Regions from separate parts of the Serratia proteamaculans genome, predicted to be linked through region 2. Evidence: predicted binding sites of a transcription regulator. Region 2 holds the regulator's gene; each other region holds the start of a gene.
What was found. Region 2 encodes LexA, which represses DNA repair genes until DNA is damaged. Its sites were predicted from a motif close to TNCTGTATGTACATACAGNA; they were not measured.
Positions count from the first base shown of each region.

Region 1: the regulator LexA is predicted to act here: its motif matches at 1,135-1,154, upstream of rmuC (DNA recombination protein RmuC).
Region 3: the regulator LexA is predicted to act here: its motif matches at 937-956, upstream of umuD (translesion error-prone DNA polymerase V autoproteolytic subunit).
Region 4: the regulator LexA is predicted to act here: its motif matches at 1,224-1,243, upstream of uvrB (excinuclease ABC subunit UvrB).

Region 1 covers NZ_OX461105.1:250,970-253,174, forward strand. The annotation lists gene QOT07_RS01125 (tyrosine-protein phosphatase) at 1-462, shown strand, start outside; gene QOT07_RS01130 (DedA family protein) at 550-1,080, shown strand; gene rmuC (DNA recombination protein RmuC) at 1,221-2,205, shown strand, end outside.
Region 2 covers NZ_OX461105.1:4,894,931-4,897,135, reverse strand. The annotation lists gene plsB (glycerol-3-phosphate 1-O-acyltransferase PlsB) at 1-272, opposite strand, end outside; gene QOT07_RS22770 (diacylglycerol kinase) at 422-790, shown strand; gene lexA (transcriptional repressor LexA) at 912-1,520, shown strand; gene dinF (MATE family efflux transporter DinF) at 1,622-2,205, shown strand, end outside.
Region 3 covers NZ_OX461106.1:11,120-13,324, forward strand. The annotation lists gene umuC (translesion error-prone DNA polymerase V subunit UmuC) at 1-503, opposite strand, end outside; gene umuD (translesion error-prone DNA polymerase V autoproteolytic subunit) at 506-922, opposite strand; gene QOT07_RS25240 (SOS response-associated peptidase family protein) at 1,118-1,804, opposite strand; gene QOT07_RS25245 (hypothetical protein) at 2,003-2,205, opposite strand, start outside.
Region 4 covers NZ_OX461105.1:1,388,745-1,390,949, reverse strand. The annotation lists gene uvrB (excinuclease ABC subunit UvrB) at 1-1,053, opposite strand, end outside.

The DNA of each region.
Region 1 (2,205 bases), 4.6 Mb from region 2:
GATACGCTGGCCGGTTTCGACGCACAGGCGTTTATGCTGGAGCTTTACCGTCGGCTGCCTTTCGGCAATGCGGCATACAAACAGTTGGCCCAATTGCTGAGCAACGTCGATAACGGTGCCATCGTCCAGCACTGTGCGGTGGGCAAGGATCGCACCGGCGTCGGATCGGCGCTGGTGTTGTTTGCGCTGGGGGCTGATGAAGCGACGGTGGTAGAAGATTACCTGCTGACCGAAACCACGCTGGCGACCTTCCGCGAGCAGATGCTGGATCAACTGTCGATTCGCCTCAACGCCTCTGCATTGGGGCAGTTTGCCTACGTGCTCAGTGCTCGCGAAGAGTTCCTGATGACCGCACTGAGCTGCATCCGTGACCAATATGGTTCTACCGATCGCTGGCTGGAGGCTGAGTACGGCCTGGGCCAACACCAGCGTGAAGCGTTGCAGGCATTCTACCTCGAGTAAACCGCGCAGGTGTTTAGCCGGGGTTTAACCGACCCCGGCCGACATTGCGTATTCTTGGGGCCATAAATCCCGCATCAGGAGCCTATATTGAGCCTCAATGACATTATCCACTGGGTCAGCGAAACCGTGCGTCAGCACGAAGGCTGGGCTATCCCGATTATCTTCTTCCTGGCGTTCGGTGAATCACTGGCATTTCTGTCGCTGTTGTTACCGGCCACGGTGATCTTGCTGGCGCTGGGAGCGTTGATTGGTGAAAGCGGCATTGCATTTTGGCCGATCTGGGCCGCCGCTGCCGCAGGGGCATTCTTCGGCGACTGGCTTTCTTACTGGATTGGCTACCACTATCAAGATCGTGTGGCGCACATGTGGCCGTTATCGCGTAATCCGCAATTGTTGACGCGTGGCCATGCGTTCTTTGAACGTTGGGGCGTACTGGGTATTTTCATCGGCCGCTTCTTCGGCCCGTTGCGTGCTGTGGTACCGCTGGTCGGTGGCATTTGCGGCATGCCCCAGCGTTATTTTCAGGTGGCGAATATCACTTCGGCGATGATCTGGGCGTTCGGCATTCTCGCGCCGGGGGCGTTTGGCATCAAGTGGTTAAGCCAGTGGTTTGGCTAGTTCTGGTCTGACTTGCGTAGCGTTTCGCAATTTTGCGCCGTTGGGGCAAAAACAGACTGGACATCCATACAGCATCCCCTTAACGTGACGGGCAACAGGCGCATAAAACGCCGGAACGGTCAGGTGTAACAGGAGGCAGGGTGGATACCAGTTTGGTTTACGGTATGGGCGGGGTGGCAATCGGCCTGCTGCTGGGGTGGCTAATCGCCAGCCTGCGGGTGCAGCAGACACATGCACAGCATGAAACCGAGCTACGGCTGTTGGAACAATCACTGCAACAGACGCAGCAGGAAATTGCGGCCCGACAAGAAACGCTACAGCGTAATGAACAGCAAATGCGGCAGAGCGATTTGGAACTGCGCAATTTGCACAGCCAGTTGGCGGCCGGACATGAAAAACTGCAACAGCTCGATCACTGGCGTAACGAATGTGAGTTGCTGAATCAGGAGCTGCGGGCCCAGCGTGAGGTTAACAGCGCGCAAGAGGCCGAGCTGCGGGAGGTGACTATTCGCCTGGAAGAAACCCGCATGGCGGCAGAAGAGAAGCAGCGTCTGCTGATCAACAGCGAACAGCGCCTCACTACCCAGTTTGAAAATTTGGCCAACCGCATTTTTGAACACAGCGGGCGGAAGGTTGACGAGCAGAATAAGCAAAGTCTGGATCGCCTGTTGTTGCCGCTGCGCGAGCAACTGGACGGTTTCCGCCGTCAGGTGCAGGACAGTTTTGGTCAGGAAGCTCGCGAGCGCCATACGCTGACCCACGAAATACGTAATCTGCAGCAGCTCAATGCACAAATGGCGCGCGAAGCGATTAACCTCACCAAGGCCCTGAAAGGGGACAATAAAACGCAGGGTAACTGGGGTGAGGTGGTGTTAAGCCGGGTGCTGGAGGCCTCAGGCCTGCGCGAAGGGCATGAATACGAAACCCAGGTCAATGTGCGGCTGGACCATCAGAGCCGTATGCAACCCGACGTTATCGTTCGTCTGCCGCAGGGCAAGGACGTGGTCATCGACGCGAAAATGTCGCTGGTGGCCTACGAACGTTACTTCAACAGTGAAGATGAAGCCGAGCGCGAGGCGGCGCTGAGTGAGCATATTGGCTCGCTGCGCGGCCATATCCGCCTGC
Region 2 (2,205 bases):
ACGCGCGGGCCGTCGTGAATAAACACGTGGCTGGGCAGCACGGTACCGTCTATCTCCAGCGGATTGAGGGGATCGGGCAGATCTTGCGCCAGGCACTGGGTGCGCAGCGTCAGTAAATCCGCCTTGGAATTATAAGGTAAAACATACAGAATCGGCCGTGAGGGATCCAACCCTAACTCCGTGACCGGATCTGAAGGGATAACCTTACTTCTTACCAACAGTTTGAGTGGTAAATTCAATAGTTTATAATAAATTTTACGCCAACCTGACATAACAACGTGAAGCCTCTTGTTAGCAATGCGCCGCAAGCATACCAGAATCCGGGTAGCAGATCTGTGGTGTTGGAAAACCGAGAGCCGGGAGCGTTTCCTGGCTTAGACTGTTTAATTATGACTTACCTCTGCGAAAGGCACTAAAAAACATGACAAAGCAAGCAACCGGCCTGACCCGTATTATTAAAGCTGCCGGCTACTCTTATAAAGGCTTTTCCGCCGCCTGGCAGCACGAAGCGGCGTTTCGCCAGGAATTGGTGGCAACGGTGCTGGCTATCATACTGGCGATTTGGCTGGACGTGGGTGCGATAGCGCGCATTTTACTGATCGGATCGGTGTTGCTGGTGATGATCGTCGAGATACTGAACAGCGCGATTGAAGCGATTGTCGACCGGGTGGGCACCGAACATCATGAGCTCTCCGGCCGGGCAAAGGATATGGGCTCGGCGGCGGTCTTGCTGGCGATTATTCTGGCGCTGTTTGTCTGGGGTTCGGTGCTGTGGCAGCACTTTGCCTGAGTGGGGGAGTTCTGTTGCGACGCGGGTCGCTAATCCCTGATTTTTATTCACTCTTCGGTTCCCAAGCCGCACTTACCTGTATATACTCACAGCAAGACTGTATAAACAAACAGGGGGCGGAATGAAAGCACTAACTACCAGACAGCAAGAGGTCTATGATCTGATTCGCGATCATATTTCGTCCACTGGCATGCCGCCAACGCGCGCCGAGATCGCCATGCGTCTGGGGTTCCGTTCGCCAAATGCCGCAGAAGAACACCTGAAAGCGCTGGCGCGTAAAGGCGTCATCGAGATCATCTCCGGCGCTTCGCGTGGTATTCGCCTGCTGATGGAAGATGAAGAAGGTTTACCGCTGATTGGCCGCGTAGCCGCCGGTGAGCCGCTGTTGGCGCAACAGCATATCGAAGGGCACTACAAGGTCGATCCTTCCCTGTTCAAACCAAGTGCGGATTTCCTGCTGCGGGTTAACGGCATGTCGATGCGTGACATCGGTATTCTCGACGGCGATCTGCTGGCGGTGCATAAAACCCAGGACGTGCGTAATGGCCAGGTCGTCGTGGCGCGCATTGAAGATGAAGTCACGGTCAAGCGCCTGAAAAAACACGGTAACGTGGTTGAGCTGCTGCCGGAAAACAGCGAATTCCAGCCGATTGTGGTCGATCTGCGTCAGCAGAATTTCACCATTGAAGGTCTGGCGGTCGGTGTGATCCGCAACGGCGATTGGGTTTAATCCCTACGCTCGAACACCGTCCTCTGATTTAAGTCGCCCCAGCTCTGGGGCGATGTCATTTCTGACTGATTAAAACCGCACTGCCACGGGAACATTTCACTATGCGCCTGCTTTCTGCCTTCACCAGCGATACCGATAAAGCCCTGTGGCGCCTTGCGCTGCCCATGATTTTCTCCAATATCACCGTGCCATTGCTTGGGCTGGTGGATACCGCGGTGATCGGCCACCTCGATAGCCCGACCTATTTGGGCGGTGTAGCGGTGGGCTCCATGGCGACCAGTTTCCTGTTTATGCTGCTGTTGTTCCTGCGTATGAGTACCACCGGACTGACCGCACAGGCGCTGGGGGCGCAAAATCCGCAGGGGCTGGCGCGTGCCTTTATGCAACCCTTGCTGCTGGCCGTGTTGGCCGGGGTGGCCATTGTACTGCTGCGCTATCCGCTGATTGAGTTGGCGCTAAAAATCGTCGGTGGTGACGGGGCGGTGCTGAAGCAGGCTCGTTTATTCCTCGAGATCCGCTGGCTAAGTGCCCCGGCGGCGCTGGCCAATATGGTGATCCTGGGTTGGCTGCTTGGCGTGCAATACGTGCGTGCGCCGGTGATCCTGCTGATTGTCGGCAATCTGCTGAATATCGTATTGGATATCTGGCTGGTGATGGGGCTGGGCTGGAACGTGCAGGGTGCAGC
Region 3 (2,205 bases), on a different replicon from region 2:
CGGTTCGTCAGGTCGACCACACCGCCGGTGGCCGGCCAGGTTTTCGCAGCGTGATTCGCGAGTTTAGCAAGCGTCATCGTCTGGGCGACACCGATCCCGCAGGTGAGTCCCGTCTGCTGCAAAACGGTATCGCGAACGCGCCGGCCATAGTCTTCGAATGACTCAACGGCATCGATGCCGGCGACGTGCAAAAATGCTTCATCGATACTGTAGATGGTCAGCGCCGGCGCGAGGGATTCCAGAACGGTCATGCAGCGTGCCGACATATCACCGTACAAGGCATAATTGCTCGAGAACACAGTAACCTGATGTGTTCTGATGGTGTCCTTTGCCAGGAAAAATGGCATGCCGCGTTTCAGACCCAGTTTTTTCGCCTCTCTGTTGATCGCTACCAGGGTTCCATCGTTATTTGATAATACAATCAATGGTTTACCTTTAAGATCTGGCCGGAAAACCTGCTCACAGGCGCAATACATTGAGTTGACGTCAGCCAGCATAAACATGATCACCTCCCAAATGAGTGGAGGGCGTGGATCACCACACCGAAAATTTCCAGGGTTTCGGGGTAAATGGGGCTGTATGCCGGGTTCATTGGCGCCAGGCAGACCCGCGGGGTGAGCAGCAGCCGCTTTACGGTAAATTCGCCGTCAACGGCGGCGATGACGATGCTGCCATGCACGGGTTTTTCCGCCCGATCGACGATCAGCAAATCACCCGACAAGATCCCGCCGTCGGTCATCGATTCGCCAGTAGCCCGGATGAAGTATGTCGCCGCCGGATGTTTTATAAAATCATTTAAATCAATTGATTGCTCAACATAGTCATCGGCAGGGCTGGGGAACCCCGCAGGGCATTGTGTTCCAAATAGAGGGAGCTTCACGGGCTGGACTGGTGAAAATAAATACAATTTCGACGTGTTCATAATAGGTATAATTTATCTGTATATATATACAGTAAATCATAAACGAAACGCACGCAGACGCAAGCCTGAAACTAAGCCACCCTGCCAGTTGCGGCGTAATCTAATAATTTTCTGAGTGTTTTTTATACCCCTTGACGATGATTTTTCGGGGGGCTTGCGCACATGTTATCCACTAAAACTGTGGATAACGCCGGGTCAGACTTTGGGTGTATCGATGGCCACGATGAGTGATGCACTGTCGTTGCGAACGGTACCGACGTCTGAAGATACTGGCTGCCAGGCAAAACTCTCCGCCTGCAGACTGTAGATGTCGGCCAACATGTCACCCGGTGGCGGAATCAACCGGCTATCGAGCCAGTCGCGGGCGGCTGCTGCTGGCAGCGCAAGTGGGCGCCGATCATGAATATCCGACAAACCGTCATGATTGGCGGCCGTGATAATGACGAAGCTGTCAGCCACTTCCGGATCAGTGGCGCACAACGCGGCGAAGAACAGCGGGCTGCGATCGGTGGGATAGATGAAATACGGCTGTTTCAGTCGCGGATTGTCCGGGGATTTTTTCCATTCGTACCAACCCGATGCCGGTACCAGCGCACGGCCATGTTTCCAGAGTGGAGCGAACATTCGGCTGCTTGCAGCGGTTTCGACGCGGGCGTTGATGAGGGCCGGTTTTCCCTGGGCGCGCCACCAGGCAGGTGCATATCCCCAGTCAACCGGCGCCAGCTGCAACTGATCATGATGATGATGGAACAGCGGTACCGGCGTGCCGGGGGCGACGTTATACCGGGCGCGCCAGTCGCCGGTGGTGCTAACTGGTGTATCAGACGCCAGGGCTGCGAGAAATTCGTCTCGGCTATGGAACTGGGCAAAGCGGCCACACATAGGCAGCTGATCCTTTTGTGTCAACATGACCCAAGTATAGCTTCAGCGGTATGGTGGGATTTCGAACCAGGAGTTAATTATATAACTCATTGAAAATGTTAAAAAAGTTCACATAATACTGATTATGTTAAATTAATCAATGGCTTAGGGTGGTTTGTGGTTTTGGTCTAGAGCAGTCTCTATCGCTTTCTACCCTTATTATTCAGGATTGCACTCTCTGCAATGTCCTTCCATTTTGTACCCGCCGCAATCACATGGTTCCATCGGTACAAATCCCCCCTCCTTACTGTAGTAACAAGTATAAGCAAGGCAGGCCCCTGCCTGATGCTTGGGCACGTAGATGACTGCTGGCCAGTCGCACTCAGGGCAAAAGTGATGGTCCTCGGGACGAAGGTTTTCCA
Region 4 (2,205 bases), 3.5 Mb from region 2:
GTACATGCCGCCGATTTGCGGAATGGTCACGTGAGATTCATCGACCACCAGCAGGCCATCCGCCGGTAAATAATCAAACAGCGTTGGGGGTGGCTCGCCTTCTCCACGCCCGGACAGGTAGCGCGAGTAGTTTTCAATGCCGGAGCAGTAACCCAATTCGTTCATCATCTCCAGATCAAACTGGGTGCGTTGCGTCAGCCGCTGTTCTTCCAGCAGCTTGTTGTTGGCCAGCAACACCTTACGCCGCTCGGCCAGATCCACCTTGATCTCTTCCATCGCCTGCAGGATCCGCTCACGCGGCGTCACGTAGTGCGACTTCGGGTAAATGGTAAAACGCTGGACCACCTGTTCGATCTGGCCGGTCAAAGGATCAAACAGCGAAAGCCGCTCGACTTCCTCATCAAACAGCTCGATGCGCAGCGCCAACTCGTCTGACTCCGCCGGGAAGATGTCGATCACCTCACCGCGCACGCGGAAGGTCGCGCGCTGGAAGGCCTGATCGTTGCGGGCATATTGCAGTTCCGCCAAACGACGCAGGATCGAACGCTGATCGATGATCATCCCCTTGGTCAGGTGCAGCATCATTTTCAGATAGAGGTCAGGATCGCCCAGGCCGTAGATCGCCGACACCGACGCCACCACGATCACATCGCGGCGTTCCAGCAGCGCTTTAGTCGCGGAAAGGCGCATCTGCTCGATGTGTTCGTTCACCGAAGCATCTTTTTCAATAAAGGTGTCGGAACTGGGGACGTAGGCTTCCGGCTGATAGTAGTCGTAGTAAGAAACAAAATACTCGACCGCATTCTCGGGAAAGAACTCTTTCATCTCGCCGTACAGCTGCGCCGCCAGCGTTTTGTTAGGTGCCAGCACCATGGTCGGCCGGTTTAGATCGGCGATCACATTGGCGACGGTAAATGTCTTGCCCGAACCGGTAACGCCCAACAGCGTCTGGTGTGCCAGACCGTTTTCCAGGCCCTCTTCCAGCTTGCTGATGGCTTGTGGCTGATCGCCGGCCGGTTTGAAATCGGAATGCAGTTTGAAAACTTTACTCATATACCCTTCGTCTTTCAAATTGCCGCGTTGCTACCGGCTGTCGTAGTGAGCGGGCGCAGCATGCAGCGCCCCTACCTGGAGATGTGCGCGCTCAGGCGGCCATAGAGCTAATGCTCGATGAATGGCCTCTAATTATGGAAAGCCCCGGCGATTTTCGCCAGTCACTATGATACTGGATATAAAACCAGCTTCAAGCGATTCGTTGCTTCAGCGTGCGCCAAACCAAGCCGAATGCACCGTCAGGGTTACAGCCGCGTGACATTTTTATTGTCAATAACAGATTTATCCCCAAAATCCGTCACGAATTAACTTATTGATAGCACTGCGGCCAAAAATCATACATAGAGACTTCATCAATACATTAGCCGCTTGATTTTAGTTAATTTATTGATAATTAATGATTTTATAAAAAAGACGAGATTGCGGACAAAGCGAACAGAACCCGCGTCCGCTCTCGCTTTAAACCGGTTTTCTAAATCTAATGCACAAGGTTATCCACAGGAATAGTGGATAACTCTCACCGCCCCGCCCCGGCCGGGAGTTGCAGAAAGAACGCTTTTTGCCGTTTCTGTTCGCCAAGAGGGCTTTTTTAGTTATTTTTTCACAATAATATCGCTTTTGTTATGCCGATTAATGCTAAAAAGGCCCATTGCCAAAAACGGATTTATCTCATTGTTGCCATCATCTGTTGCATCTTGCTACAACCGGCGAAATAGTTTGCACCATAACTTTTCTTCGCAGCACTGGAAGAGTGCAAAAATCGTCCGCGTTAACTTTCCCCCTTATTTTCACTCGGCCCGCCAGGCCCGTCCTGTCCCGGAAAACCGTTAACAAGACAATAACAATCCCCTTTTTTAACGGTTTAATAAAGTTGGCCCAGGGGTTGCATTACCCTTTTACGCCAAAAGCTCGGTCGGGATAAATATCCGGTCTGTAATGGCAGAATTATCCGCCATCAGTTAAGGGCCATACAGATGTAAAACGCCTGACATTTGCCGGATAAAGACGAGATGGCGCTAGAAAACTCACAGTAACGACCATTTTCACCTAAGTACCACAGGTTTTAGCTGAACCTAAACTACCTCGTTAAAGGTAGTCATTCAGCATTTTGTTCTGGACATTACGACACTCGGGAAAGAAACCGCTAATGCG